Regions from separate parts of the Streptomyces sp. NPDC006739 genome, predicted to be linked through region 2. Evidence: riboswitches for the same ligand, from Rfam matches in the RefSeq annotation. Region 2 holds a riboswitch; the other holds the start of a gene.

Region 1 (15,049 bases), on a different contig from region 2:
AACTCGGTCTCCTGGCGCTCGTACTGCCTGAGGGCCTTCTCGCGGGTCGCGCCCTGGCCGTTGGCGATGCGCTGCTCGTTCTCGCGCATCTTGCGGATCAGTACGTCGAGCCCGCGCGCGGAGAGGATGCGGTCGCGGGCGAGGACGTCGAGGTCGCCGGTGCGGGGGTCCTGCGGGAGATAGCCGACCTCGCCGGAGCGGGCGATCTGGCCGGCGGCCGGGATGCCCTCGCCGGCCAGGCACTTGGTGAGGGTGGTCTTGCCGGCGCCGTTGCGGCCGACCAGGCCGATGCGGTCGCCCTTGGCGACCCGGAAGGTGGCGTTCTCGAGGAGGATGCGGGCGCCGGCGCGCAGCTCGATTCCGGAGGCGGAGATCATGGACAGACTCCAGGGCTTACGTGGTTTTGGCGGGTGGGCGGCTGAGGACGTTCCCGCCGTCTAATGCGCGAGGAGAATGGCCATGGCGGCAATTCTAACGGGGTGACGCAAGCACTTTTTCAGTTCGGGCGTTCGATCCGCTTGGCCGGGGGCGTTGTCAGTGGCGGCTGCGAGACTGGGCACCCGGGGCAGTTCCGGGTCGGTGTACGAGGGAGTGATCGGCATGGCGGGCACGGTGGGCGGACGACCGAGCATCTTTCCCACGCTGCTGTACGCGGACGCGAAGGCGGCGATCAGGCAGCTCACCGAGGCCCTGGGCTTCACCGAGCTGTCGGTGTACGAGACGCAGGACGGCACGGTGATGCACGCCGAGCTGGTCCAGGGCAACGGCGCCGTGATGATCGGCTCCAAGGGCCGCGGCGGTGTGTTCGACGCGGCGATGAAGGACGCGGGACCTGCCGGGGTGTACGTCGTGGTGGACGACGTCGACGCCCACCACCAGCGGGCCGTGGACCACGGTGTGGAGATCCTCATGCCCCCGACGGACCAGGACTACGGCTCGCGGGACTACATGGCCCGCGACACCGAGGGCAACATCTGGAGCTTCGGCACCTACGCGCCGGAGGTCGCCGCCTGACCGGTGGCCGCCTCCCGGCCGGGGGCCGCCGGCGGCGGGCCGGTCAGCCGCCGGTGTGGACCTGGAAGGCGGCCCGGCGGACGGCCTTGGCCAGGGCCGGGTCGGGGTGGGCGGCGGCCAGGGCGACCAGGACCTGGACGGTGCGGGGGTGGCCGACCGCGCGCACCTCGTCGAGCAGCGCGGGGACGGTGGGCTGCACGGCGGACTCCAGGTGCCGTACCAGCATCGGCGCCTCGCCGTGGTCGGCGACGGCCGCGGCGGTGTCCACCCACAGCCAGGTGGCCTCGTCCCGGGTGAGGACCTCGTGCGCGTCCTCCGGGTCGATGCCGTCGTGCTCGGCGAGCCACAGCAGGGCGTACGGCCTGAGCGCCGGCTCGTCGACGACGGCGCGGACGTCGGGCTCGGCGGGGGCGCCGACGACCCGCAGCGCCTCGAAGGCGAGGCCGCGCAGCAGGGCGTCCTCGCCGCGGGCGGCCTCGATGAGCTGGGAGACGGCGCTGCCGACGGGGCGGGCGGCGAGCCAGGCCCGGTATTCGGCGCGGGCGGCGTTGGGGCGGAGCTGGGCGCAGCCGCGGAGCATGTCCTCGGCGGCCTGCTCGATGTTCCCGGCGGGGCTCTGCGCGGCCACGCAGATCTGCTCCAGCTTGACCCAGACCGCCCAGCTGCCGAGCGGGGTGAGCGTGGCCTGGCCGTCGCCGTAGGTCAGGGCGCCGACGGAGGCCAGGGCGTGCAGGGCCCAGTCGAGAAGGGGGGCGAGCGGGGTGTCCTCGGCGGGGGCGGGTTCGGCCGGCTCGGCGGGCCGGGGGCCGTAGGGGACCTCGCAGCGCTCCGTGCGCAGTTCGGTGACCCGCTGCTGGAGCAGGTCGAGGAGCTGTTCGACCGGGACGGGGCCGGCGGACAGCTGGAGGAAGGAGAGCACCTGGGGCATGGCCGAGACGACCTCCGCGACGGCGGCGGGCTCGTGGTCGGCGGGTTCCGGGTGGGCGAGCGACCAGGCGTCGAAGAGGGCGACCCAGCCGCGCAGCACGGCGCTGTCGTCCCGGTTCCAGGCGCGCAGCCGCCAGCCGGGGCGGGCGCTGTCGCCGTGCACCTCGACGAGTCCGGCGAGGCGGGCGGTGTCCCAGTCGGCGCGGACCTGGCCGGGTGTCAGGCCGAGGTCACCGGCCGCGCGTTCGGCGGTGGCGGCGGAGAGGGTGGCCTTGCCGTCGTCGGTCGCGCCGTCGCGGCCGGGGCCGAGGGCGGCGTCGGCCCAGCGGGCGACGCGGGCCGCGCCGGCCAGGCCGGAGCGAGCCATTCTGGCCAGTTCGGCGGGGGCCGGGGTGCCCTCCGGCGGCCGGGGTGCGGGGCGGCGCGGGCGTCGCTGGTTCACTGCTCCGGGGGCGGCGGCCAGGGGTCGCGGTCGGACGAGTCGAAGCCTGGAGTCGCGCGGGATACGGGACGTCACGGGTGCAGTCTTCCGGTTGACGGTCCGAAAACCCAAACGGAATGTCACGCCGGGCGACGGGGCTGGCCAAGGCACGGGCTCCGGCACGGCCGGAAGAGGCGCGTTCAAGCCAGTGGTACGGCCTTAAACGGAATGCGCGCATCCCCTGGAACCATCCGTTCCGCCCCACTCCGGACCACTGTCCCGCCGGACCACTCCCGCCGCTCCGGCCACTCGCGCCATTCGGGCCACTCGCGCCACTGCCGACCCCCGGCTCCCGCCTCCCGCCCGGGCCGGTCACATCAAGGGGGTCAGGAAACGGCGCAGGCGTTCCTCGTAGTCCTCGGGGTCCGGGTTCCACATGGCCGCGTGGGGCGCCTGGGACACCGTGTGCAGCGACACCCGGTCGGGGTGACGGGCGGCGAGGCCGCGGGAGAGGTGCCAGGGGGCGACCGTGTCGTCGGGGCCGTGGATGATCAGGGTCGGGGCGTCCGGGGCGGCCGGCCGGGCGACGCGGTCGGCGCGCAGGCCCGCTCGGCCCTGCGCGGCCCGGACCGCGAGCGGAAGCAGCGGCTCCGGGGTGTGCCGGGCCCGGGCCAGGGCGCGCAGCGTGGCCTCCCAGCTGAGCACCGGCGAGTCCAGGACCAGGCCGGCGATACGGTCGCGGACCGGGGAGTGCGCGGCGGCGCGCAGCGCCATGGCGGCGCCGGTGGACCAGCCGTACAGGACGACGCGGCGGGCGCCGTAGCGGACCGCGTAGCGGATCGCCGCGTCCAGGTCGCGCCACTCGGTCTCCCCCAGGTGGTTCAGCCCGTCCGGCGGGCGCGGGGCGCCGAGGTCGCCGCGGTAGGCGAGGTCGAGGACCGGCAGCCGGCGGCCGTGCAGGAACTTCATGACGTTCATCGGGTGCTCGCGGGTGGTGCCCAGACCGTGCACCGTGATCACCCAGGTGTCCCGCTGTCCGGGCACGAACCAGGCGGGGAGCGCGCCGAGTTCACCGGGCACGTCGACGTCCGCGTGGTCCAGGCCGAGGGCCGTGCCGGGGTTGCCGACGTGCACGTTCGGGGTGAGCCACACCTTGTCGCCGGCTTCCAGGGTGCCGTGGGTGACGCGCTCCAGGCGCCGTACGACGGTGTCGGCGGTGTGCTCGGCCGACTGCAGGACGGGACCGACCACGGCATGCGAGCCGTCACCGGCGAGACCGTAGGTGCCGGGCCGCAGCGAGGCCAGGTCACGGGTGAGGGTGAGCCGCCCCGCCGCCGCCCCGTGCACGGTGAGCCGGGGTTCGGTGGGCAGCGGCTGTCCGGGGTGCGCCTTGAGCGCGGCGGCGCTCGCCATCCGTCCGGCGGCCACGCCGACCGCACCGGCCGCCAGGACCGCGGTGACGGCGGCGGCCGCCGTTCTGACAGTGCGCACGGGACCAGTGTCCCGGCGGGTCCCGCCACCGGCCAGCGGGAGTGCGCCGACGAGGGAGCGGGCGGCGGGACGGGGAGCGGCGCGGCGGACTTCGCCTCGGTGGATCGAGGCACTCCGGTGGATCGAGGCACTCCGGTGGATCAGGGCGCTGGGGAACAAGGGTCACCTCCGTTGGCCGTACCCCTTGAGACGTTCCCCGGCTTCGGCGATCTGTGCATCGGTCAGCAGCGACGGCGTCAGTCCGGGCACCGAGGACGCCGTCAGCCACAGGCGGCACATCCACTCCAGCTGGGCGGTGCGGTCGTAGGCCTGGTCGAGGGTGGTGCCGTGGGTGATCGTGCCGTGGTTGCGCAGGAGGCAGCCGGTGCGGCCGGTGAGGGCGCTCAGCATGTTCCCGGCCAGCTCCTCGGTGCCGTAGGGCGCGTACGGGGCGACCCGGACGGTTCCGCCGAGCGCGGCGGACATGTAGTGGATCGACGGCAGCTCGCTCACCAGGGTGGAGACGGCCGTCGCGTGCACGGCGTGGGTGTGCACGACGGCGCGGGCCCCGGTGGCGCCGTACACGGCCAGGTGCATGGGCAGTTCGCTGGTCGGCACCAGCGTGCCGAGCACCTGCCGGCCGGCCAGGTCGACGCCGGTGACGTCGTCCGGGGTGAGCCGGTCGTAGGGCACGCCCGACGGTGTGACCAGCACGGTGTCGCCGACCCGTACGGACACGTTCCCCGAGGTTCCGACGACCAGCCCGTCGGTCACGGTCCGGCGGGCCGCCGCGACCAGCGCCTCCCAGGCCCGAGCCTCCTCCGCGCGCACCCCCCGTCTCCCCGGCTCCGGCGCCTTTCCCGCGCCCTCCCGGCCGTCCTCCGCGTCCCGCCGCTCCCACCGCTGTTCAGCCATGCCGCGATCCTGCCAGTCCGGATCGGCGCGTCCACGTCGCCTGCCGCGTCCATGCCACCTGCCGCGAGCCGTATACGGACCCGCGCCGAGTCGCGCACGGCGTGCCGGGTGACCAGAATCTCCTCGACGGCTCGTCCGCCGGCCCGAGGGTGTTCACCCGGGGTGAGCGACCAAGGGGCGTACGGGTCGTCGGACCGAAGCGGAATGACGACCCCTCCATGCCGACACCCCGACGCCCGCCCCAGTTCATCTTCCGTTCACCCTGGTTGCCTACGGTCAACCAGCCAATGACGCTCGAACGATTGCCTGGGTAAATGGAAAGCTTCTCGCTGATCCTCGCGATTGTGGTCGTAACCGCACTCGCGTTCGATTTCACGAACGGTTTCCACGACACAGCCAACGCGATGGCCACGACCATCTCGACCGGTGCCCTCAAGCCCAAGGTCGCCGTGGCCATGTCCGCCACGCTCAACCTTGTGGGCGCATTCCTCTCCGTCGAGGTCGCCAACACGATCTCCAAGGGTCTTGTCGACGAGAACGGCATCCGTCCCGAGGTCATCTTCGCCGCCCTGGTCGGCGCGATCCTCTGGAACCTCGTGACCTGGCTGGTGGGCCTGCCCTCCAGTTCCTCGCACGCCCTGATGGGCGGTCTGATCGGCGCCACCATCGCCTCCGCCGGCACCGGCGCGGTGCACGGCGACGTCCTGGTCACCAAGGTGCTGCTGCCGGCCGTCGCGGCTCCGGTCGTCGCGGGCGTCGCGGCGATGGTGGCCACCCGGTTCTCGTACGCGGTCCACCGGAACGCCGGGACCGGCGCGGCCACCGAGGACGACGCCACCCGCAAGGGCTTCCGCGTCGGCCAGATCGCCTCCGCCGGCCTGGTCTCCCTCGCGCACGGCACCAACGACGCGCAGAAGACGATGGGCATCATCACCCTCGCGCTGATCGCGGGCGGTGCCATCGCTCCCGGCTCCAACCCTCCCACCTGGGTCATCGTCTCCGCCGGCATGGCCATCGCGCTCGGCACCTGGCTCGGCGGCTGGCGCATCATCCGCACGATGGGCAAGGGCCTGACCGACCTCCGGCCGCAGCAGGGCTTCGCCGCCCAGACCAGCGCGGCCACGGCCATCCTGGCCTCCTCCCACCTCGGCTTCTCGCTCTCCACCACGCATGTCGTCTCCGGTTCCGTGATGGGCGCGGGCCTGGGCCGCAAGGGAGGCGTGGTCCGCTGGTCCACGGCCACCCGCATGGTCGTCGCCTGGGTGCTGACGCTCCCGGCCGCCGCCGTGGTCGGCGCGCTCGCCGAGAGCGTGACCGGCCTCGGCGACTGGGGCACCGCGCTCGTCGCCGTCTTCCTGGTCGCCTCCAGCGCCGCGATCTGGAAGATCTCCCGCCGCGAGGTGGTCGACGCGAGCAACGTCAACGAGCCCGAGGAGCCGGCCGGCGTGGTGACCACGGCGATCGCCGCCGTGACCCCGCCCCCCACCGGCACGGTGACCGAGGGTCTGACCGCCACCATCCCCGCCCCGGTCCCGACCGTCACCGACCCGGTCGCCCCGGCGGTCCCGCCGGCCGCCGCCGTCTGAGCCCGCCCACGAGCACCCGGTTAAACCCGGTCAACCAAGGAAGCAACCCATGAAGATCGACTGGGCGGCCATCGGCTCCGTCTTCGGCGTCAGCCTCGTGGCCACCGTGGGCCTGGTGGCCCTGTTCACCCTCGGCGTCGCCGGCCTGTCCCGCCGCGAACGCGCCGCCACCCGGGGCGACTCGGCCGCACTGGCCCTCACCGGCGCGTACGTCTGCTTCGCGGGATGCGCGGCGGCGGTGGCGTACGGCATCTACCTGATCACGGCGAAGGCCTGACCGCCCCAGCCTCGGCCTGAGCACCACTCAGCACCTCGGAGCCCCGCGCGGGCCCGGACTTCGGACCGGGACGCGCGGGGCTCCGGCATGGCCGGGGTCCGACTCCGGTGGGTCCACTGTGGGCCTCAGCACACTCCCGCGTCGCAGGTCAACAGCAAGTTGACGGCCGTTCCGGGGGCGTGGTGGACTGCCGGAGCCATGTACGGCGGCAAGGGAGGAAGCCGGTGCGAATCCGGCGCGGTCCCGCCACTGTCACCGGGGTAGGAAGCCCCGGGAGCCAGGAACTCCCACCGCCGGTCTCGTCGAACCAGGGCGCGGACACCCTGAGTGAGGACATATCGCCATGCTCGGCTGCCTGTTGAGGTCCAGCACCGCCTCGCTGTCCCGCCCCACGGCCGGCTGAGCCGATGGGTGCCGATCGCGGATACGCGTACGGCGCCGCCGCCGGCCTTCTCGGTGACCTGCTCCTCGGCGATCCCCGCCGCGGACATCCGGTCGCCGTGTTCGGGCGGGCCGCGGGGGCCGTGGAGCGGGTGCTGTGGCACGACCACCGCGGATGGGGGGCGCTGCACACCGCCGTCTGCGCCGGGAGCGCCGTCGCCCTCGGGGCCGTGGCGCAGCGCCTCGTCCATACCTCTCCCGCCGCGTCCGTCGTGCTGACCGGCGCCGCCACCTGGGCCGTCGTCGGCGGGACCTCGCTGGCCCGGGAGGCCCGGAGCATCGGGCGGGCTTTGGAGGCCGGGGACCTGGACCGGGCCCGGGACCGGCTGCCGCACCTGTGCGGGCGCGATCCGCAGACGCTGGACGCCGACGGTGTCGCCCGGGCCGTGGTGGAGTCCGTCGCCGAGAACACCTCCGACGCCGTCGTGGGCGCCCTGGTGTGGGGTGCCGTGGGCGGGATGCCGGGGCTGCTCGGGTTCCGGGCCGTGAACACCCTCGACGCCATGGTCGGGCACAAGTCCCCGCGCCACCGCCGCTTCGGCTGGGCCTCCGCCCGCCTCGACGACCTCGCCGGCTGGCCCGGGGCCCGCCTGACCGCCGTACTCGCCGCCGCGTCCGGACCCGACCCCCGGGGTGCGGTGCGCGCCTGGAGGGCCGACGCACACCGGCATCCGAGCCCCAACGCCGGCCCGGTGGAGGCCTCGTTCGCGGGAGCCCTCGGCGTGCGGCTGGGCGGGACCCTCTCCTACGGCGGCCGCGTCGAACACCGTCCCGTGCTCAACGGCGACCGGGGGCGGGCCGTCCGGGTCACCGACATCGAGCGGGCCGTACGGCTCTCCCGCCGGGTCGGCCTGCTCGCGCTCGGCGTCACCGTCGCCGCGCGCCTGATCGCGAAGGGACGTGACGCATGAGCGGCGGTCTGCTCGTCGCCGGCACCACCTCCGACGCCGGCAAGAGCGTCGTGACGGCCGGGATCTGCCGGTGGCTGGTACGACAGGGCGTCAAGGTGGCGCCCTTCAAGGCGCAGAACATGTCCCTGAACTCCTTCGTCACGCGCGAGGGCGCCGAGATCGGGCGCGCCCAGGCCATGCAGGCCCAGGCGTGCCGGGTCGAGCCGACCGCGCTGATGAACCCCGTGCTGCTCAAGCCCGGTGGCGAGCAGAGCAGTCAGGTCGTGCTGCTGGGCAGGCCCGTCGGTGAGCTGAGCGCCCGCGGGTACCACGGGGGGCGGCAGCAGCGGCTGCTCGGGACCGTGCTGGACTGCCTCGCCGAGTTGCGGGGCACGTATGACGCGGTGATCTGTGAGGGGGCGGGAAGCCCGGCGGAGATCAACCTCCGCCGGACCGACATCGTGAACATGGGGATCGCGCGCAATGCGCGGCTTCCCGTGCTCGTGGTCGGCGACATCGACCGGGGCGGTGTCTTCGCCTCCTTCTTCGGGACCGTCGCGCTGCTCTCCCCTGAGGACCAGCAACTCGTCGCCGGGTTCCTCGTCAACAAGTTCCGCGGCGACGTCTCGCTGCTCGAACCCGGCCTGGACATGCTGCGCGGGCTCACCGGGCGGCGGACGTACGGTGTCCTGCCCTTCCGGCACGGGCTCGGCATCGACGAGGAGGACGGGCTGCGTGTGTCCCTGCGCGGCACGGTCCGGGAGTCGGCCACCGCCGCGCCCGTCGGGCAGGACGTGCTGCGCGTCGCGGTCTGCGCGATCCCCCTGATGTCCAACTTCACCGACGTGGACGCGCTCGCCGCCGAACCCGGGGTGCTCGTACGGTTCGTGGACCGGCCCGAGGAACTGGCCGACGCCGACCTCGTCGTCGTCCCAGGCACGCGCGGGACCGTGCGGGCCCTGGAGTGGCTGCGGGAGCGGGGGCTGGCCCGGGCCCTCGTGCGGCGGGCCGCCGAGCACCGGCCCGTCCTCGGCATCTGCGGCGGCTTCCAGATCCTCGGCGAACGCATCGAGGACGAGGTGGAGTCGCGCGTCGGTGCGGTCGACGGGCTCGGGGTCCTGCCCGTGCGGGTGCGGTTCGCCCGCGAGAAGACCCTCACCCGCCCGGTGGGGGAAGCCCTCGGCGAACCCGTCGAGGGGTACGAGATCCACCACGGGATCGGGGACGTGAGAGGCGGGGAGCCGTTCCTGGACGGCTGCCGGGTCGACCAGACCTGGGGGACGCACTGGCACGGCTCGCTGGAGTCGGACGGCTTCCGACGGGCGTTCCTGCGCGAAGTGGCGGCCGCCGCGGGCCGCCGGTTCGTGCCCGCCGCCGACACCTCGTTCGCCGCGCTGCGCGAGGAGCAGCTCGACCGGCTCGGCGACCTGATCGAACAGCACGCGGACACGGACGCGCTCTGGCGGCTCATCGAGTCGGGCGCGCCACAAGGACTGCCCTTCATCCCACCGGGAGCGCCCGCATGAGCACAGTGTTGTTGTTGTCGACCGCCGACACCGATCTGCTGGCGGCGCGGGCCGCCTCCGGTGCCTCCTACCGGATCGGCAACCCGACCAGGATCGACGTGGCGCGGGAGCTGCCCGCTCTCCTGGACGGCGCCGACCTCGCCGTCGTACGGCTGCTCGGCGGCAGGCGCGCCTGGGAGGACGGGCTGGCCGCGCTGAAGGCGTCCGGCGTCCCGACCGTGCTGCTCGGCGGTGAGGCGGTGCCGGACGCGGAGCTGATGGCCGAGTCCTCGGTGCCGGCCGGTGTGGTGGCCGAGGCGCTGCGCTATCTGGTGGAGGGCGGTCCCGGCAACCTGGTGGAGCTGGCCCGCTTCCTGTCCGACACCGTGCTGCTGACCGGCGAGGGGTTCGTCGAGCCGCGGAAGATGCCGGAGTACGGGGTGCACGGGGAGCGTTCCCGGGTGGACGGCCGGCCGACCGTCGGGGTGCTCTTCTACCGGGCCCACGAGCTGAGCGGCAACACCGCCTTCGTGGACACGCTGTGCGACGCGATCGAGGCTCGCGGGGCCAACGCCCTTCCGGTGTACTGCGGTTCGCTGCGCGGCGCGGACGCCGGACTGTACGAGCTCCTCTCGCGGGCCGACGCCCTGGTCGCCACCGTTCTCGCCGCCGGCGGCACGCACGCCTCCGAGGCCTCGGCCGGCGGTGACGAGGAGGCCTGGGACATCGGGGCGCTCGCCGACCTCGACATCCCCGTGCTGCAGGGCCTCTGCCTCACCTCCTCGCACGCCGCCTGGGAGGCGTCGGACGCCGCCCTCTCCCCCATGGACGCGGCGATGCAGGTGGCGATCCCGGAGTTCGACGGGCGGCTGATCACCGTGCCGTTCAGCTTCAAGGAGCAGGGTCCCGACGACGTTCCCGTGTACGTCGCCGACCCGGAGCGGGCCGGGCGGGTCGCCGGGATCGCCGTACGGCACGCGCGGTTGAGGCACAAGCCGAACGCCGACAAGAAGCTGGCGCTCGTCTTCACCGCCTACCCGACCAAGCACTCACGCGTCGGCAACGCGGTCGGCCTGGACACGCCCGCGTCGGCGGTGCGGGTGCTGGACGCGCTGCGGGATGCCGGGTACGTCGTCGAGGGGCATCCGGACAACGGCGACGAGCTGATCCACCGGCTGATCAACGCCGGCGGTCATGACGTGGAGTGGCTCACCGAGGAGCAGCTGGCCGCCGCGCCCGCGCGGGTGCCGCTCGCCGACTACCGGGCGTGGTTCGACAAGTTGGACCCGGAGCTCAGGAACGGGATGCTGGAGGCGTGGGGCGAGCCGCCGGGGTCGCTGTACGTCGACGGGGACGACATCGTGCTCGCCTCCCTGCGGTTCGGGAACGTCGTGGTGATGATCCAGCCGCCGCGCGGTTTCGGCGAGAACCCGATCGCGATCTACCACGACCCGGACATGCCGCCGTCGCACCACTACATGGCCGCGTACCGGTGGCTGGAGAACAGTTTCGGCGCCGACGCGATCGTCCACATGGGCAAGCACGGCACGATGGAGTGGCTGCCCGGCAAGGGCCTCGGCCTGAGCGGCGGCTGCGCGCCGGACGCCGTCCTCGGGGACCTGCCGCTCGTCTACCCGTTCATCGTCAACGACCCCGGTGAGGGCACCCAGGCCAAGCGGCGCGGGCACGCCACGGTCGTCGACCACCTGGTCCCGCCGATGGCGCGCGCCGACACCTACGGCGACCTGGCGAAGCTGGAACAGCTCCTCGACGAGTACGCGCTGGTCTCCGACCTGGACCCGACGAAGGCACCGGCGGTTCGCGCGCAGATCTGGACCCTCGTCAAGGCGGCCGAACTGCACCACGACCTGCACGTGGACGAACAGCCCGACGACGAGGCCTTCGACGAGTTCGTCATGCACATCGACGGCTATCTGTGCGAGATCAAGGATGTGCAGATCAGGGACGGTCTGCACATCCTGGGCGGCGGGCCGGTGGGCGAGCCGCGCGTCAACCTCGTCCTCGCCGTGCTGCGCGCCTCGCAGGTGTGGGGCGGGCGGGCGAACGCCCTGCCGGGGCTGCGGGCCTCGCTGGCCGCGCACTTCGGGCTGGTGGAGAAGGAGCTGCTGGCCGAGCCGGGGGCGCCGGTGAAGGTGCCGGTGGAGCTGACGGAGCTGGTGGAGGGGCCGGCGCGGACGGCCGCCGACGCGGTCGACCTGCTGGAGCAGCTGTGCCGGCGGCTCGCGGAGGGGATGGAGTCCCGGGCGTGGGACGCGGGCGCGGTCCCGGCCCTCGTCGGCGACGTGCTCGGCACCGGGCTCCCGGACGCGGTGGCGGTACTGGAGTTCGCCTGCACCGAGGTCGTACCCCGGCTGGCGCGGACCACCGACGAGATCGGGCACATCCTGCGGGCCCTGAACGGCGGTTACGTCCCGGCGGGGCCCTCGGGTTCGCCGACCCGGGGTCTGGTCAACGTGCTGCCGACGGGCCGGAACTTCTACTCCGTCGACCCCAAGGCGATCCCGTCCCGGCTCAGCTGGGAGGTCGGGCAGTCGCTCGCGGACTCGCTGGTGCAGCGCTATCTGCAGGACACCGGCGAGTACCCGAAGTCCGTCGGCCTGACGGTGTGGGGTACGTCCGCGATGCGCACCCAGGGCGACGACATCGCCGAGATCCTGGCGCTGCTGGGCTGCCGGCCGGTGTGGGACGACGCGTCGCGCCGGGTGACCGGGTTCGAGGTGGTCGCGCTGGAGGAGCTGGGACGGCCGCGCATCGACGTGACGGTGCGCATCTCGGGGTTCTTCCGGGACGCGTTCCCGCATGTGGTGGGGCTGATCGACGACGCGGTACGGGCGGTGGCCGAGCTGGCGGAGCCGGCCGGGTCCAACTTCGTGCGCGCGCACGTGGACGAGGACACGGCGGCGCACGGCGACCGGCGGCGCGCCACGGCCCGCGTCTTCGGGTCGAAGCCGGGGGCCTACGGCGCCGGCCTGCTCCCGCTCATCGACGCGCGGAACTGGCGCAGCGACGCGGACCTCGCCGAGGTGTACGCCGTGTGGGGCGGTTACGCCTACGGGCGCGGTCTCGACGGGCGGGCCGCGCGCGGCGACATGGAGACGGCGTTCAAGCGGATCGCCGTCGCCGCGAAGAACGTCGACACCCGTGAGCACGATCTCGTGGACGCGGACGACTACTTCCAGTACCACGGCGGCATGGTCGCCATGGTGCGGCACCTGACGGGCGCCAACCCCGAGGCGTACGTGGGCGACAGCGCCGTACCGGACCAGGTGCGGACCCGCACCCTGGGCGAGGAGACCCACCGTGTCTTCCGCGCCCGGGTGGTCAACCCGCGCTGGATGGCGGCGATGCGCCGGCACGGCTACAAGGGCGCCTTCGAGATGGCGGCGACCGTGGACTACCTGTTCGGCTACGACGCCACGGCGGGCGTGGTCGACGACTGGATGTACGAGAAGCTCAGCGCCGAGTACGTCTTCGACGCGGAGAACCGGGACTTCATGAAGAAGTCCAACCCGTGGGCGCTGCGCGGCATCACCGAACGGCTGCTGGAGGCCGCCGACCGCGGGCTGTGGGCCGAGCCGGACGCCGAGACCCTGGAGCGGCTGCGGGCCACCTACCTGGAGCTGGAAGGCGACCTGGAGGGCGACGAGAAGTGAGTACCCCCTTTCCGTTCACGGCCGTCGTCGGCCAGGACGACCTGCGGCTCGCGCTGCTCCTGAACGCGGTGAGCCCCGCTGTCGGCGGAGTGCTCGTGCGTGGCGAGAAGGGCACCGCGAAGAGCACGGCGGTGCGCGCCCTCTCGGCGCTGCTGCCGCGGGTCGACGTCGTCTCCGGTTGCCGTTTCTCCTGTGACCCCGGCTCCCCCGACCCGGCGTGCCCGGACGGGCCGCACGGGCCGGGGGCGGTCGAGACGCGTGCGGCGCGGATGGTCGAGCTGCCCGTCGGTGCCTCCGAGGACCGGCTCGTCGGCGCGCTCGACATCGAGCGGGCGCTGGCGGAGGGCGTGAAGGCGTTCGAGCCCGGCCTGCTCGCCGACGCGCACCGCGGGATCCTCTACGTCGACGAGGTCAACCTGCTGCACGACCATCTCGTCGACCTGCTGCTGGACGCCGCCGCGATGGGCGCCTCCTACGTCGAGCGCGAGGGTGTCTCGGTGCGGCACGCCGCCCGTTTCCTGCTCGTCGGCACGATGAACCCGGAGGAGGGTGAGCTGCGGCCGCAGTTGCTCGACCGGTTCGGGCTGACCGTGGAGGTCGCCGCCTCCCGGGAGCCCGACCAGCGCGTGGAGGTCGTCAGGCGGCGGCTCGCCTACGACGACGACCCGGCCGGTTTCGCCGCCCGGTGGGCCGAGGAGGAGACCGCCGTACGCCGACGCGTCGTCGCGGCACGGGAGTTGCTGCCGTCGGTGCGGCTGGGCGACGGCGCGCTGCGGCAGATCGCGGCGACCTGCGCGGCCTTCGAGGTGGACGGGATGCGCGCCGACATCGTCATGGCCCGGACCGCCACCGCGCTGGCCGCCTGGGCGGGGCGCACCGACGTGCTCGCCGAGGACGTGCGGCAGGCGGCGCTGCTCGCGCTGCCGCACCGGCGGCGCCGCAATCCGTTCGACGCGCCCGGACTCGACGAGGACAAGCTCGACCGGACGCTGGAGGAGTTCTCCGGCGGCAGCGAGGACCAGGACGAGGGCGACGACGATCCCGGCCCCGACGGGCCCGGGGGCGGCGGGGGCGGCCGGCCCTCGCCGGAGGAGGGGCCGAGCGGCGGTGACGCGGGCGCCCGGCCGGAGGCCGGGGAGGACGGCGAGCCGCAGGCGTCCGGCGCCGGGGAGCAGTCGCCGGTACGGGCCTCGGAGCCGTTCCGGACCAAGATGCTGAGCGTGCCCGGGCTCGGGGAGGGCGCGGCCGGCCGGCGTTCGCGGGCCCGGACCGAGCACGGGCGGACCATCGGGGCCCGGCGGCCCCGGGGAGCGCTGACCAAGCTGCACCTGGCGGCGACCGTGCGGGCCGCGGCACCGCACCAGCGGGCGCGCGGCCGGTCCGGGCCGGGGCTGGTGGTGCGCCGGGACGATCTGCGGCAGGCGACGCGGGAGGGCCGGGAGGGCAACCTCGTGCTGTTCGTCGTGGACGCCTCCGGGTCGATGGCGGCGCGGCAGCGGATGGGCGCGGTGAAGGGCGCCGTGCTGTCGCTGCTGCTGGACGCCTACCAGCGGCGGGACAAGGTGGGGCTGGTGACGTTCCGGGGTGCGGCGGCCGAGGTCGCGCTGCCGCCGACCTCGTCCGTGGACGCGGCCGCCGCCCGGCTGGAGTCGCTGCCGACCGGCGGGCGGACCCCGCTCGCCGCCGGGCTGCTGAAGGCGCACGACGTGCTGCGGATCGAACGGCTGCGGGATCCGGCGCGTCGGGCGCTGGTCGTGGTGGTGACCGACGGGCGGGCCACCGGCGGCCCGGAGCCGGTCGCGCTCGCGGGGCGCGCGGCGCGGCTGTTCGCCGCCGACGGGACCGCGTCCGTGGTCGTGGACTGCGAGTCGGGGCCGGTGCGGCTCGGGCTCGCCGGGCAGCTCGCGGGTGAGCTCGGGGGTACGGCGG
Region 2 (15,049 bases):
CCGCAGTCCTTGGGGACGTTCGGGTTGAGGTAGAGCACGGCCGCGTACCGGCACAGCGCGCGGGAGTCGGTGTGCGGGCGGGGTTGGCTCTCGCCCTCGCCGACGACCTGGACGCAGTTGTGGTTGAGGGTGCCGCCGCCCGGCGCCTTCTGCACCCACAGTTCCCTGGCACCGGTGGCCTTCTTCACCAGCCGTTCGATACGGGCGAGTTCACCCGCCTCCAGGCCGGGCATGGCGCGCAGGCCGGGCCAGGTCTCCGAGGTGTAGGGGTACCCCTGCACCCAGTCGTCCTTGGCCAGACACCGTTCCCGTACGGCGTCGACGTCGGGCAGGGCGTCGTCCAGTACCCAGTAGTCGCGGCCCTTGGTGGGCTTGCGGTAGGGCAGGACGGGAAGCGCGGCGGGGACTCTGGGGGGCGGTTGTGGGGGCATGCCGCCGAATCTAGGCCCGCGTTTCGTCTGCACTCTCCCGCGAACGGGTCAACACTTCGTCAACCAGGAGTGGTTGGGCGACAAAGGCACCGGCACGGGCCGACGGGACCAACTCGCGTGTGTGGGCCCGGAGTTTTTACCAAATCAAGAGACTCCGGTCGCTTCCCGGTCCGTACTCCTGTGCGTCCGAACCGCCGGTGGGCGGTGAACCACTACCGGGCAGGAGGCACGGTGGCCTTTTCGCGGAACGCGACGGGAACACTCTTCGTCGGCGGTGCCCTTTCGCTGACCCTCGTGGCACTCGCTTACCCGAGCATGCTGGGGGTCAGCACCACCTCCAGTTCCCCCACGCGCGTGATCGCCCAGACACAGTGGGGGCCGCTGACGGAATCGGACCGGGACTTCGTGGTCAAGGTGCGCGCGGCGGGGCTGTGGGAGTACCCCGTCGGCCAGCTGGGTCTGAAGAAGGGGCAGAGCAAGGCGGTCATCATCGCGAGCAAGCACCTAATCGACGGACACGCGGCGCTGGACGCCAGCTGCCGCAAGATCGGGCCGATGCTGAACATCGCGATCCCCGATGTGGCCAGCCCGCAGCAGCAGGGTTTCGTCAGCACGCTCACCGCGGACACCGGCGCGAAGTTCGACACGGACTTCGCCAACATCCTGCGGGTGACCCACGGCTCGATCTTCAACACGATCGCGAAGATCCGCTCGACGACCAAGAACACCCTGGTGCGGATCCTGGCCGACCAGGCCAACGCCACCGTCCTCGACCACATCACCGTGATGGAGCAGACCGGCCTGGTCGACTTCGACCAGGTCCTCTTCCAGGAGACGACCCCGCCGAAGCTGCCGGCCTCCGATCTGACCCCGCCGCCCGCCGCGCCGGGACAGCCGCAGGTCGTCCTCACCCCGCCGGTGAACAGCACCACCCAGCCGCCGGTCCTGCCGGGAGAGGCGTCCGGCCAGAACGGCAACGGTCAGAACGGGACCGGCCAGAACGGGACCGTCCCGAGCCCGACGGCGGGATGAGGACCCCGGGAACAACGGCGTCCGTCAGGCCAGCCACACCGTCGTGTCCGGCGGCAGTTGCCCGTCCGTCAGGGGCGCGCTGCTCAGCAGCACGTCCCCGGACGGCAGCGGGACCGCCCGCGCCGAGAGGTTGGCGACGCAGCTCCAGCCCTCCGACCGGCTGAACCGCAGGACCCCGGCGGGGGTGTCGTCGCTCCAGGTCAGCTCCTCGCCGTCGAGGAGCTTGCGGCGCAGCCGCAGGGCGGTGCGGTACAGCTCCAGCGTGGAGCCCTCCGTGCCGGCCTGCGCCTCGACGGCGTAGGACGCGAAGGACGGCGGCTGCGGCAGCCAGGCGCCCCTGGCCCCGAAGCCGTACGACGGGCCGGTGGTCGTCCACGGGATCGGCACCCGGCAGCCGTCGCGGCCCTTGCGGACGTGCCCCGTCTGCTCCCAGATCGGGTCCTGGAGGACCTCGGTGGGCAGGTCGGCGACCTCGGGCAGGCCGAGTTCCTCGCCCTGGTAGACGTACGACGATCCGGGCAGCGCCAGCATCAGCAGCGTGGCCGCCCGCGCCCGGCGCAGACCGGCCGCCTCGTCGAGGGCCGGGGCCCGGCCGCCGGACAGCAGCCAGGCGTTGTCGTCGGTGCCGGGCGGGAGCAGCAGCCGGGAGGCGTGGCGTACGACGTCGTGGTTGGACAGTACCCAGGTGGCGGAGGCGCCGGCCGCGCGGGCGGTGGCGAGGGAGCCGGCGATGACCCCGCGCAGTTCCTCCGCGTCCCAGCCGGCCTGCAGGTACTCGAAGTTGAAGGCCTGGTCGAGTTCGTCGGGGCGGGCGTACAGGGCGCGCCGGGCGCCCGGCACCCAGGCCTCGGCGACGGCGGTGCGCGGCGGGGTGTAGGAGTCGAAGATCTTGCGCCAGTCGCGGTAGATCTCGTGCACCTCGTCGCGGTCCCAGTAGGGGTGGCTGCCGGGCGGTACGCGCTCCAGGGCCTCCTCGCCGGTCGCCCCGAGGTCGCCGATGTCCCGCAGCGGCTCGGTGAGGTCCTTGGCCAGGCCGTGGGCGACGTCGATGCGGAAGCCGTCGACGCCCCGGTCGGACCAGAACCGCAGGGTGGTGCGGAAGTCGGCGCGGACCTCCTCGTTCCCCCAGTTGAGGTCGGGCTGCTCGGGGGCGAAGAGGTGCAGGTACCACTGTCCGTCGGGCACCCGCCGCCAGGCGCTGCCGCCGAAGACGGACTGCCAGTCGGTGGGCGGGAGTTCGCCGTGCTCGCCCCGGCCGGGGCGGAAGACGTAGCGGTCCCGGGCCGGGGAGCCGGGGGCCGCGCGCAGTGCCTCCTGGAACCAGCGGTGCTGGTGCGAGGTGTGGTTCGGGACGATGTCGACGATCACCTTCAGACCCAGCCGGTGGGCCTCGGCGACCATGGCGTCGAAGTCGTCCAGAGTGCCGAGGCGCGGGTCGACATCGCGGGGGTCGGCGACGTCGTAGCCGCCGTCGGCGAGTTCCGAGGGGTAGAACGGGCTGAGCCACAGGGCGTCGACGCCGAGGGCGGCGAGGTGGTTCAGGCGCCGGGTGACGCCCCGCAGATCACCGAGTCCGTCGCCGTCGGCGTCGGCGAAGCTGCGCGGATAGACCTGGTAGACGACGGCCTGCCGCCACCAGTCGGGGTTCCTGGACGAGAGATCGGCCACGCGGGCTCCCTTCGGAAGGACGAAGACGTAGGGAATCTGTCCACATTGCCGGGAAGGGGAACCTTGCCCGGTGCTCCGTCCGGGAAGTCCGGGAGATCGTCAGCCGCCCTCGTCCGCGTCCGCCGCGCAGTGCTTCAGCAGCCCCTGCACCTCGGCGTCCACCACCCGGTACCTGACCACCCGGCCCTCCTTCTCCCCCTCCACCACGCCCGCGGCGCGCAGCAGCCTGAGCGCCTGCGAGACCGCCGGGTCGTTCATTCCCGTGGCGATGGCGAGGTCGGAGACCGCCAGCGGGCCCGTGCGGTGCAGGGCCAGCAGCAGGGCGAGGCGCTTGGCGTCGGCGAGCAGGGAGAAGCGGTCGGCCCAGGTGCGGACATGGCCGGGCTCGCCGATCGCGGCGATGGCGTCGCACACCCGGTGGCCGTCGATGGTGCGACGGTCCGCGCGGTCGGCAGGCACGAGATGCATGGGCTCATCCTCGCAGGCGCCTTTTTGTGATCTTCCATACCTGCACAGGTGCGCAGCTATGCAGCAAGGGGTGAAGCCCCCTACGGTGAACGGGCCGTGGTGCTCGGGAAGTCGGTGCGAAGCCGACGCGGCCCTCGCCACTGTTATCGGGGAGTTGCCGGTCCACGTCCCGCAAGGGGCAGCCACTGGTCGTCGTACGACGGCCGGGAAGGCGGACCGGTTGACGCACGACCCGTAAGCCAGGAGACCGGCCACGGCATCTCACGAGTTGATCCACGAGGTGCTGGAGCGTGACCGAATGACCGAGCCTTCCCCTGCCGCTTTCCGCTGGCGGCGCGAGGACACCGTGAAGACCGTCGGGCTGATGGCGGTGATCGCCGCCCTGCACGTCGTCGCCTTCGGCATCCTGTTCCTTCTCGTGGTCCCCGGCCACTACGAGGTCGGCTCCAGGGCCTTCGGCATCGGACTCGGCGTCACCGCCTACACCCTCGGCATGCGGCACGCCTTCGACGCGGACCACATCGCCGCCATCGACAACACCACCCGCAAGCTGATGGCGGACGGCAAACGGCCGGTGTCGGTCGGCTTCTGGTTCGCGCTCGGTCACTCCAGCGTGGTGGTCGTGCTGGCCACGATGATCGCGGCGGGCACACAGCTGGCGGACCGGGTGACGAACGAGCACTCCCGGACCCACCAGGTGCTCGGCTTCATGGGTACGACGGTCTCCGCGGTGTTCCTCTATCTCGTCGCCGCGCTCAACCTGGTCGCCCTCGCCGGCATCCTGCGCGTCTTCCGGGCGATGCGCGCGGGGTCGTACGACGAGAAGGAGCTGGAACAGCACCTCGACTCCCGCGGCTTCCTGACCCGTGTCCTCGGCCGTCTGACCAGGTCCATCACCCGCCCCGGGCAGATGTTCCCGCTGGGCTTCCTCTTCGGTCTCGGCTTCGACACGGCCACCGAGGTCACGCTGATGGTGATGGCGGGGTCGGGCGCGGCGGCGGGGCTGCCCTGGTACGCGATCCTGTGCCTGCCGCTGCTCTTCGCGGCCGGGATGAGCCTGTTCGACACCCTCGACGGGACGTTCATGAACTTCGCCTACCAGTGGGCGTTCTCCAACCCGGTGCGCAAGGTCTTCTACAACCTCACCATCACCGGGCTGTCCATCGCCGTCGCCTTCTTCATCGCCACGATGGAACTCTTCGGCCTCGACCTGGCCAACGTCGGCTACATCATCGTCGGCCTGTTCGTGGTGGTGTGGGCGGCGGCGCTGGCGTACTGGCGGCTGGCGAAGGTGGAGCAGCGGTGGGCCGGGAACTGACGGGCGGTCACGGCCGTTCGACCGTCGTCAGCCACAGCGCGACGAACCGCTCCACGTCCACGTCCAACGCCACGTCCACGAGGGTCTGTTCGCGGGTGCCCTCGTGGATCTCGGACTCCCCGGGGCGCGGCCGGCGGTCGACGATCGTCTGACCGCGGGCGGGCCCCGGAGCGAGGGCGACCTCGACGGGGAGCAGGCCGGTGGTGAGGCCGGCCGGGTCGGCGACGGCGCAGACCGCGCCCGCGTCGCCGAGACCGCCGGCCGCCTCTGCCCCGGTGGGGCCGCCCTGGGTGACGGGCCGGTGGGCGAGCAGTTCGGCGGCCAGCCGGGTGCCGGGGTCGGTGCTCGCGCGCAGCCGCCGTACGTCGGTGCCGGGGACCACGACCCGCATGAACACGTCCAGGCCGTACATGGTGATCGGCACCCCGGCGGTGAGCAGGACGGCCGCGGCCTCCGGGTCGTGCCAGACGTTGAACTCGGCGACCGGTGTGGCGTTCCCGGTGGTCACCGCGCCGCCCATGAACACGATCCGCTCGATGTTGCGGGTCACTTCGGGATGGGTGCGCAGGAGCAGCGCGATGTTGGTGAGCGGGGCGGTGGGGATCAGGGTGACCGGGCGCGGGGAGGCGAGGATCTCGCGGCGCAGCAGGGTCACCGCGTCCGCCTCCACCGGGGCGCGGGTGGGCGCGGGCAGGCCCAGGTCGCCCATCCCGTCCGAGCCGTGCACATGCCGGGCCGAGCGGGCGGGCTCGATCAGCGGCCGTTCGGCGCCCCGGGCCACCGGGATGTCCGGTGCTCCCGCCTGCTCCAGCACGGTGAGGGTGTTGCGGACCACGCCGTCCACGTCCGTGTTCCCGGCCACGCAGGTCACCGCGCGCAGGTCGAGGCCGGGGTGGCGGACGGCGAACAGCAGGGCCAGGGCGTCGTCGACACCGGTGTCGCAGTCGATGATCACGGGTATGGGCTGACCGGTCACGGCGGGCTCCTTCCATGGACTCGGGGTCCTTGCGACAGCGACCCTACGCAGCCGCCCGCCGTCCGTCGCCACGAGCCGCGACGCGAGCCGGGACGAGAGCCGGGACGAGAGCCGGGACGAGAACAGCGTCGGTCTCCGCCGTACGACCTCCGCCGCCGTACGGCCTCCCGCGCCGGTGTCCTCACCCGGACGGGCCCGTGCGCTGGTGGTGTGGCGTGGGGGGTGGTGCCGTGGGGGACACGTACCGGCACCGCGCAGCCCCTGGAGGCCCCGCATGTCATCCGCCCCGGCCCGCCTCCTCGCCGTCCCCGCCGCGGCCCGCCCCCTCGCCGTCCCCGCCGCGCCCCGCCTCCTCGCCGGCTGCGTGGCCGGCGTCCTCGTGCTGGCCGCCGTGGCCGGTTGCGGGGGCGGCGGAGCGGGGCGGGCGCGGTCGGCCGCCGTCTCGCCCGGCGTGGAGCAGCGGCCGTCGCAGTCCCCGGGCCAGGAGGCCGGTGACGCTCCGCTCAGCGAAGCCCAAGTGCGGGCCGCGCTGATCACCGACACCGATCTCGGGGCGCCGTGGACACCGACCGAGGGGTCGGCGACCTGGCGGGACACCCTGCTGAAGGCGGCCACCACCGCGCCGGACTGCCAGCGCCTGCTGGACGCCCTGTACGCCGACGAGCCGCTCGGCGCGCCGACCGGGACGTACGCGGTGACCGCCCTGGACGACCAGGACGACCAGGCCCAGCTGCGCTACCAGGTCGACGGCCACCGCCCGGCGGACGTGGAGCGCTCCCTGGCCTGGCTGCGGACGCTGCCCCGGAACTGCTCGCAGTTCACCGCGGCCACCACCCGGGCCGGGACGCAGACCGTGCGGGTGGCGGACGTCGGGCTGCCCTCGGTCGGGGACGACCGGCAGGGGCTGCGCGTGACGCTGAACGGTGAGGACGACAACGGGGAGACGACCACCCTCACCCTGGACATCGCCGCCGTACGCGTCGGCGACGACGCCATCGTGCTCAGCAACGGCGCCCTCGGCACCCTGCCCGAGGACTCCACCCGGCAGGCCCTGGACGCCGGCGTCCAGCGGCTCACGCAGGTGCGGCAACAGGAGCGGGCGCAGGCCTGACCGGCGCGGCGGACCGTCAGTCGGGGTCCTCCAACCGCTCCCGGTGCCGGACCACGTCGTGCGCCGTCTCCAGGGCCGTACGCCCGTGCGAGAACGCGTGCCCTCGCAGCCGGGCCAGCGCCTCCTCGGCGGTGACACCCAGCTGCGCCATGATCATGCCGACGGCCTGGTGGATCTGGTCGTGTTCGCTGGTCAGGCCGCTCAGCCAGGAGGAGGCCGGGTCGATCGTGTCCTCCTGGGCGCACGGCAGCGACGACAGCGCCACGGTCAGCACGCCGGCCACCAGCCGGGCGACGCGCAGGTCATGGGCGGACAGCGGGCCGGGCGTGGCGCTGTAGAGGTCGAAGGTGCCCAGGCAGACCGTCTCGTTGCCGAGCGGCAGCGAGTACGTCGCCCGGATCCCGGCGGCCGTCGCCTGCTCGGCGTACACCGGCCAGCGGAGCACGTCCCGGCCGGCCGTGAGGTCCCCGGCGAGCACCGGTCGAGCGTGCTCGGCGGCGCGCTGCCACGGTCCGTCGCCCAGCGAGGTCTGCATCTCCGCCATCCCGGCGGCCGCCTCGTCACTGGCGCCGACCGGTACGGACAGCCCCTCGCTGAGCAGCGACACACTGGCGCCGCACACCGGCAGCAGTTCCACGGCCAGTCCGCACAGCCGGTCGGGTACCTCGTGCAACGCGGCGCCCCGCAGCCGTTCGGCGATGGCCTCGGCGACCCGCAGCACGTCATCGCCTCCTTCCGGAGGCCTCTCGACTACCCGGGGCGGGAACGGCGAAACCGCAGCACAGAAGGGGTTTCATGGCGCCGGGGAAGGCCTTCGGCGGGGCGCGGCGGCGCGGCGAGGGGTCACAAAGGGGGCTGGGCCGGGGCGGGTCCCAGGGTGGTGGTGCCGGGGGCCGTACGGTGCCCGAGCCCGGTCCGGTACGCGTCCAGCGCGGCCTCCACCCGGCCGGTGCGGCGCAGCAGGTCACCGAGCATCCGGCACAGGTCGGCGAGGTCGCCGGCGGCCCCGGCCCGCTCCAGCAGGCTCAGCGCGCGCACGTAGTGCTCCTCGGCGGCCTCGGTGTCCCGGGCGTCCTCGGCGATGATGCCGAGCAGCCGGTGGGCGGCGGCCGCGTGCACGGCGCCGCGCTCCGAGGAGAGGTCGCCCAGCACCCGGTTGAGCAGTTCGGCGGCCTCCTCGGACTTGCCGCGCCGGTGCAGCACGTCGGCCAGCTCGACGGTCACCTGGCTGTTGTAGAGGGCGGCGCTGGTGGTGGAGAGCATGGCGGCCGCCTCCCGCAACTCGGCCTCGGCACGCTCCAGTTCACCGTCCTGGGCATAGACGTAGCCGCGCATCCAGTGGCAGTTGGCGAGTTCGGTGCGCAGTTGCAGCCGGCGGTACAGCTCGGCGGCCTTGGCCAGGGAGGCGTCCGCCTCGGCGACGCGGCCCTCGGCGAGCAGGGTGCGGGCCACCGATCGGTGCATGCGGGCGATCAGGGCGGGGTCGCCGGCCCGTGGGGCGAGCGCGAGCGCGAACTCGGCGGCCTGGGCGGCGCGGGCGTGGGCGCCCATGTCCATGTACGGCCCGATGATGCTGGCGTACAGGAGCAGCAGGGCGTCCGGGTCGTGCAGTCCGCCCCGGTTCAGCTCGTCGAGGGCGGACTCCAGCAGGTAGACGGCGTAGCGGAGTTCCCCGGCGAGGTAGTGGGAGACGGCCCGACCGCGCAGCGCCGGGACCCGGACCGGCAGCGGCAGGCCGGCCAGCTGCCGTTCGGCGCGCTCGAAGTACTCGCGGGCCCGCACCAACTCGCCCGTCTCCAGGGCGCACTCGCCCAGCCCCAGCAGGGCGGTGGCCTGCTCGCAGCCCAGGCCGTGCGCCTCGGCCTCCGCGCACAGGGCGGCGTACTGCGCGGCCGCCTCCTCGGCCTCCCCGGTGGCCAGGGTGCGCTGGGCCTCGGTGAGCCGCAGCCGGAGTTCGGTGGCGAGGTGGGCGGGGCGGCCCAGGGCCAGTTCCTCGAAGGCGACGCCGAGCCGCCCGGCGATGTGCTGGAGGGCGTCGTCGGAGGCGCGGACCCGTCCCGCCTCCAGGGTGGAGATGTAGGCGGGTGTGTAGGCGGGATCCGCCAGTTGACGTTGCGTCAGCCCCCGTTCGGTGCGCAGCTGCTGCACGCGTCGCCCGACGACCTCCGGATCATCCCGCTCCCGCATCCCCCTGCTCCCCCCAACTCCCCTTGCGCCTCTTGCCGTTCGGCGTGTACAGCCTCTAGGTTAAACGGCGCATTAAGCATGCTTAACAGGCCACTGTTGTTGCGAGGTTGCCGTGCTCGGACGCCCTTCCGCACGCTACGGACGCCCCACCGAACGGTACGCCAGAGGCGTGGCCGCGGCCGTGGTCGCCGTAGCGGCCCTGATCACGGCGGCGAACGCGGGCCCGGCCCGGGCGTCCGACGACGGCCCCGCCCCGCCCACCGCACAGCACAGCGCTACCCGTTGGTAAAGCCGAGACCAAGGCGCGGGCTTCATTCCCCGCTTATGGGGCCAATTGACCGGTTGTACGGAAGTGGAATTTCTCACCGCTGTCGCTTGTCGCAGAAGTGTGCGGATAGTGTGAGCGACCCGGTGCCACCGGCCACGAGGTCGCGCACTGTTGCACCGACTGACGACGCGTCTTTGGGGGGCAGGACAACCGCGCGGCCCCGACGGAGGACAGACGACCGTGGACTCGCAAGGCCGTGGGCGGGGGGAGCCCATAGATCCCGCAGACCAGTGGGTACTCAATCCGGAGACCGGTGAGTACGAACTGAGGCTGGGTCCTGCCGCCGGGCAGCCTTCCGTGCCGGGATCCCGCCGTTCCGGCCCCCGGCCGACGCCGTCCGGCGGCAACGACACACCCGGCCGATCCGCCGACGCGACCGGCCGCGCGGACGTATCCGGCCACTCGGAGGCACCCGGCGGTTCGGACCTGCCCGGCCCCCGTCGGCGGCGCGGCCCGCAGCCCGAGCCCCAGCCGGCGGGCCGGCGCCGCGGCAAGGGCCCGACGAAGAAGAAGTCCACCGGAAAAAGGGTTCTGCTGTGGACCAGCGGCACCCTGGCCGTGGTCGTGATCGCCGCCGCGACCGGCGGCTACCTGTATCTGCGGCACCTCAACGGCAACATCACCACCACCGACACCGCCGGTGCCACCAGCGACTCCTTCAGCAAGGGGGAGGCGTTCAACATCCTGGTGATCGGTACCGACCGCCGCCAGGGCAAGGGCGACACCGGGTACGGCGACGCCAACAGCGTCGGGCACGCGGACACCAACATCCTGCTGCACGTGGCGAAGGACCGCAGCAACGCCACCGCGCTGAGCATCCCCCGGGACGTCATCACCGACATCCCCGACTGCCCGACCAAGCAGCCGGACGGCTCGGTCAGGACCATCCCGGGCACCGACCAGACCCGCTTCAACACCAGCCTCGGCCAGCTGGGCCGCGACCCGGGGTGCACGATCCGGACGGTCGAGAAGCTCCTGAACGGAGTCAAGGTCGACCACTTCATGATGGCCGACTTCAACGCGGTGAAGACGCTGACGACGGCGGTGGGGGGCGTGAAGGTCTGCCTGGCGCACGCCGTCAAGGACAAGAAGTCGCACCTGGACCTGCCCGCCGGACCCTCGACGGTCGCGGGCGAGCAGGCCCTCGCCTTCGTCCGCACCCGCTACAGCTGGGGCAACCACGGCGACCTCGACCGCATCAAGGTCCAGCAGCAGTTCCTCGGCTCGCTGTTCCGGCAGATGAAGTCCGACTCGACGCTCACCGACCCGAGCAAGCTCCTGGACCTGGCGGAGGCGGCGACCAAGGCGCTCACCGTGGACAAGGGGATCGGCTCCATCAGCACGCTCAAGGACGTGGCGATGGAGCTGAAGAAGGTGCCGCCGAAGAACATCAGCTTCGTCACCCTGCCGGTCCTCGACAACCCCGCCGACGGCAGGATCCACAAGACGGTCGTCCCCAACCCCGCCCTGGACCAGCAGATCGCCTCCGCGATCAGCGGCGACGTGTCCTTCAGCGAGGTCAAGCAGAAGGAGAAGGCGGCCGAGGCCGCCAAGCTCAAGGGGCCCCGCTCGGCCGCCGCGGAGGTCCGGGTGGACATCTACAACGCCGGCGCGGCCGCCGGCTCGGCCCAGGAGACGCTCACCTGGCTGCAGACCCAGAAGGGCGTGCCCAAGTCCAGCCAGCTGGGCAACTCCGGCACCCGGCAGCCGAGGACGACCCTGGAGTACGCTCCCGGCCAGGCCGACCAGGCGCGCGAACTGGCCGATCTGATGGGCCTGTCGGCCTCCGCCCTGACGCCGGGCAAGAGCGAGACCAACGCGCAGGGGCTGCCGGCGATCGTGCTCAGGCTCGGTCAGGACTTCAAGGGAGCGGGCGTTCCGGTCAGCGGCTCGTCCAAGGCTCCGGCCGGTGTTCCGAAGACGACCGCCAACGAGGTGAAGTGCGCCTCGTGACCTCAGGGGCCGGTTCTACGTCTCACTAAGCGCAGAGCGCGGAAATCGCCACGGCACGGGGCCGCGGCGGACCCGCACTCCGGCCTGTGCCCCGCACTCCACGGCACGCGGCCGGCAGCAAGCCACATGGTGCCCCGGTGCGCGAGCACGCGCGCGGGGTGTTGAACGAAGCCGCGGTGAGGGTGCCGGGGGCGGGAGGGCAGGAAGATGACGCAAAGCAGCGTGGGCAGAGAAGGGGCTCTGCCACGCACTCGGCGCGCCCACGTACCTGGTGGGGGCGGCGGCCAGGCGCCGGCCGGGGGCGAGGGCGGGGGCGGGCGCGGGGAGAACACGAAACCCGCGCGCCCGAAGCGGCGCATACTGCGCTATTCGGCCATGACGGTGGCGGTGCTGATACTCGGCACCGCCGGCGCGGGCTACCTCTACTACGAGCACCTCAACGCCAACATCCGCAAGGCCAAGCTGAACCTCGGCGAAGGCGGCGCGCCACAGGCCACGCCGAACGCGGCCGGCCAGACGCCGCTGAACGTGCTGATGATCGGCTCGGACAGCCGCAACACCGCCGAGGACCTGAAGCTCGGCGGTTCCAGGGGCGATGTGGGCCGTGCCCCGCTCGGCGACGTACAGATGCTGGTGCACCTGTCGGCCGACCGCACCAACATGTCCGTGGTCAGCCTGCCGCGCGACACCATGATCTCCATCCCCAAGTGCACCGACCCGAGCGACCACAAGGTGTACGAGGCGCTCTCGCTGTCCATGGCGAACGAGTCGCTGGCCCGGGGCGGCCCCGGCTGCACGGTCGCCACCTGGGAGAAGCTCACCAACATCCACATCGACCACTTCATGATGGTCGACTTCTCCGGTGTGGTCTCGATGGCGGACGCCATCGGCGGTGTCCCGGTCTGTGTGAAGCAGAACGTCTACTCGCACACCTCGGACGGCCACGGCTCGGGCCTGAAGCTGAAGGCGGGCACCACCTCGGTCAAGGGGGAGCAGGCCCTGCAGTGGCTGCGCACCCGCTACGGCTTCGAGGACGGCAGCGACATCGGCCGTACCCACGCCCAGCACATGTACATGAACTCGATGGTCCGCCAGCTGCGCGACAACGCGACGCTGAGCAACCCGGACGAGATGCGCAGACTGGCGGAGACGGCGACCAAGGCGCTCACCGTCGACGACGGCCTGGGCACGGTCAAGAAGCTGTACGACCTGTCCGAGGAGTTCAAGAAGGTCCCCACGAAGCGCATCACGATGACGACGCTGCCCACCACGCAGTGGTCGCAGAACCACGACCGGCTGGTGCCCATGGCCGGGGACGCCGACCAGCTGATCTCCATGATCCGCGACGACGTCCCGCTGGACGGTCAGGGCGCGAAGAAAAAGGCCCAGCAGACACCGCCGAAGGACCCGGCGGCACCGGCCGGCCAGATCGCCGTACAGGTTCGCAATGGCACCGGAGTGAACGGTGAGGCCCCGACGCCCCAGCGGGCGAGCGCGATCGAAGAGGTCCTTCGGGGCAAAGGGTTCACGGAGGCCAAGGTGGACGCCGCCGAGCTGACCCCCCAGGCCCGGACGACCATCCTCTACCCCAGCGCCGACCTGCAGGGCGACGCCGAGGCGGTGGCCAAGGCGGTCGGGCTGCCGACCGGTTCGGTGAAGAAGTCCACCGACGTCTCGGGGGTCACCCTGATCGTGGGCGCCGACTGGCGCACCGGGGCCACCTATCCGAAGACCACCCAGCCGACCAAGGCGCCCACCACGGCCGCCGTGCTGAACGGCGACAAGAAGGACGCCTGCATGGACGTGCAGAAGGGTTTCACCTGGTGAGGCCGACGGGGCCGCGGCTCGTGGGAACCGCGGCCCCGGTCAGTGGGTGATCAGCCGGTGGACGACCGGCGGGTGATCAGTAGGAGGCGGTCCGGGTGTCGATCTGGCCGCTGACGATGTCGATGCCGCCCTGCGCGAAGGACGTCAGGCCCTTGTCGTACACCTGCGGGGTGTAGCACTGGGTCTCACCCTGGTGGATCGTGCAGGTGTACTGGCGTCCGTCGTTGTTGCGGGTGATCACCGCGGTGGCACAGGCGTAACCGGCCGAGGCGTTTCCGCACGCGAACTGGGTGTAGTTGAGCGTGAGGCGGGCCCAGGCGGTGTGACATGTCAGGCTGTAGCGCAGCTCGATGGTGCCCATCGTGCCGGCCGCGTTCTTCATGGGCGCCGAGGCGACCGTGGTGCCGTCGTTGGCGCAGCCGGTGGAGGCCGGGCTGGTGCCGTCGTTGGTGTAGGCCTGGGCGGCACCGGTGGCGGCGAGCACCGACAGGGCGACACCGCCGGCGAGGACGCCGACGCGGGCGAGGTTGCGCTTCTTCAGGTTCATTCTGACCCCCTGGGCATGCCGATTGGCTGACGTGACATCACATGTCTGTCAGCCGAACGGGATTGACGGAAGAACGGGTGCCGACCCAAGCCGATCGCTCGATCGACCGACAGATCATGACCGACGACAATTGTCATGGCAAGGGAAAAACTCGTTCACACGGTGGGCAACTCTCGGTCACAAGTATGTCGATTGACGGGGCAGCCCGCCGAGATGATCATCCACACGCGGGTCGGCGCGGCCCGTCTGCTGGCCCACCAGGCCCCGACCGCGCTGCTCCCCGACCACCCCCACCTGCTGCACGCCGCCGCACCGCCGGACCCGCACGCCCTGCGCGACTCGGTGAACACCTCGCTGTCCGGCCTGTTCCTGCTGCTGGCGGCGATCTGCCTGGTGATCGGCGCGCTGGGCATCGCCAACACCACCCTGGTGGCGATCCTGGAGCGCACCGGCGAGATCGGCCTGCGCCGCTCCCTGGACGCCCGCCCCCGGCACATCGCGGCCCAGTTCCTGACCGAGTCCACCACCCTGGGCACCCTCGGCGGCCTGGTGGGCACGGCCATCGGCGTCTGCATGGTGGTCACGGTCGCCCTGATCCAGGACTGGACGGCCGTCGTCGACCCGCTGACGGTCCTCCCGGCCCCCCTCGTCGGCTCGTTCGTGGGCCTGCTGGCCGGCCTCTACCCGGCCCTGCGAGCGGCCCGCATTGAACCCCTGGAAGCCCTGCGCCAATAGGCCGTGCCAAGGGGCTGCGCCGACGGGCCGGGGCTGCCTACCCTCCCCCCATGCCGACTCCCGCCGCCCACACCGCCCACGCCGTCCACGCCGACCACGCCGTACGCGCCGCCCGCACGGCCGAGTCCCTGACCGCCGACCTCCCCCTGACCGCCCTCGAAGACCTCTACCGCGACCTGCACCGGCACCCCGAACTCTCCCTCCACGAGCACCGCACCGCCGCCGCCCTCGCCGGCCGGCTGCGCGCGGCCGGTTTCGAGACGGCGGACGGCATCGGCGGTACCGGAGTCGCCGGGATCCTGCGCAACGGCGACGGCCCCACCGTGCTGCTGCGCGCCGACCTGGACGCGCTGCCCGTCAAGGAGGAGACGGGGCTGCCGTACGCCTCCGAGGTGGACGGTGTGATGCACGCCTGCGGACACGACCTGCACGTCACCTGGCTGGCCGGCGCGGCCGGGGCGCTGGCGG

The links. Region 2 has a riboswitch for cobalamin ahead of ACFYMM_RS10995 (HoxN/HupN/NixA family nickel/cobalt transporter). Riboswitches for the same ligand answer to the same signal wherever they lie in the genome.
Region 1: another riboswitch for cobalamin. It lies ahead of ACFYMM_RS03650 (cobalamin biosynthesis protein); the one in region 2 lies ahead of ACFYMM_RS10995 (HoxN/HupN/NixA family nickel/cobalt transporter).

The regions. Positions count from the first base shown of each region.
Region 1 is NZ_JBIAGM010000002.1:50,515-65,563, forward strand. Features, by position in the region: gene ACFYMM_RS03615 (ABC-F family ATP-binding cassette domain-containing protein) at 1-377, opposite strand, end outside; gene ACFYMM_RS03620 (VOC family protein) at 601-1,014, shown strand; gene ACFYMM_RS03625 (hypothetical protein) at 1,058-2,458, opposite strand; gene ACFYMM_RS03630 (alpha/beta hydrolase) at 2,735-3,853, opposite strand; gene ACFYMM_RS03635 (class II aldolase/adducin family protein) at 4,016-4,747, opposite strand; gene ACFYMM_RS03640 (anion permease) at 5,062-6,333, shown strand; gene ACFYMM_RS03645 (hypothetical protein) at 6,383-6,610, shown strand; cobalamin riboswitch at 6,777-6,917, shown strand; gene ACFYMM_RS03650 (cobalamin biosynthesis protein) at 7,018-7,962, shown strand; gene ACFYMM_RS03655 (cobyric acid synthase) at 7,959-9,467, shown strand; gene cobN (cobaltochelatase subunit CobN) at 9,464-13,120, shown strand; gene ACFYMM_RS03665 (putative cobaltochelatase) at 13,117-15,049, shown strand, end outside.
Region 2 is NZ_JBIAGM010000004.1:249,316-264,364, reverse strand. Features, by position in the region: gene ACFYMM_RS11015 (DUF6445 family protein) at 1-431, opposite strand, end outside; gene ACFYMM_RS11010 (DUF4142 domain-containing protein) at 663-1,463, shown strand; gene ACFYMM_RS11005 (glycoside hydrolase family 13 protein) at 1,488-3,131, opposite strand; gene ACFYMM_RS11000 (ArsR/SmtB family transcription factor) at 3,231-3,599, opposite strand; cobalamin riboswitch at 3,680-3,870, shown strand; gene ACFYMM_RS10995 (HoxN/HupN/NixA family nickel/cobalt transporter) at 3,898-4,917, shown strand; gene ACFYMM_RS10990 (nucleoside hydrolase) at 4,925-5,893, opposite strand; gene ACFYMM_RS10985 (hypothetical protein) at 6,168-7,004, shown strand; gene ACFYMM_RS10980 (GAF and ANTAR domain-containing protein) at 7,021-7,725, opposite strand; gene ACFYMM_RS10975 (tetratricopeptide repeat protein) at 7,848-9,191, opposite strand; gene ACFYMM_RS10970 (LCP family protein) at 9,700-11,472, shown strand; gene ACFYMM_RS10965 (LCP family protein) at 11,680-13,299, shown strand; gene ACFYMM_RS10960 (DUF2690 domain-containing protein) at 13,376-13,846, opposite strand; partial or broken gene ACFYMM_RS10955 (ABC transporter permease) at 14,057-14,581, shown strand; gene ACFYMM_RS10950 (amidohydrolase) at 14,632-15,049, shown strand, end outside.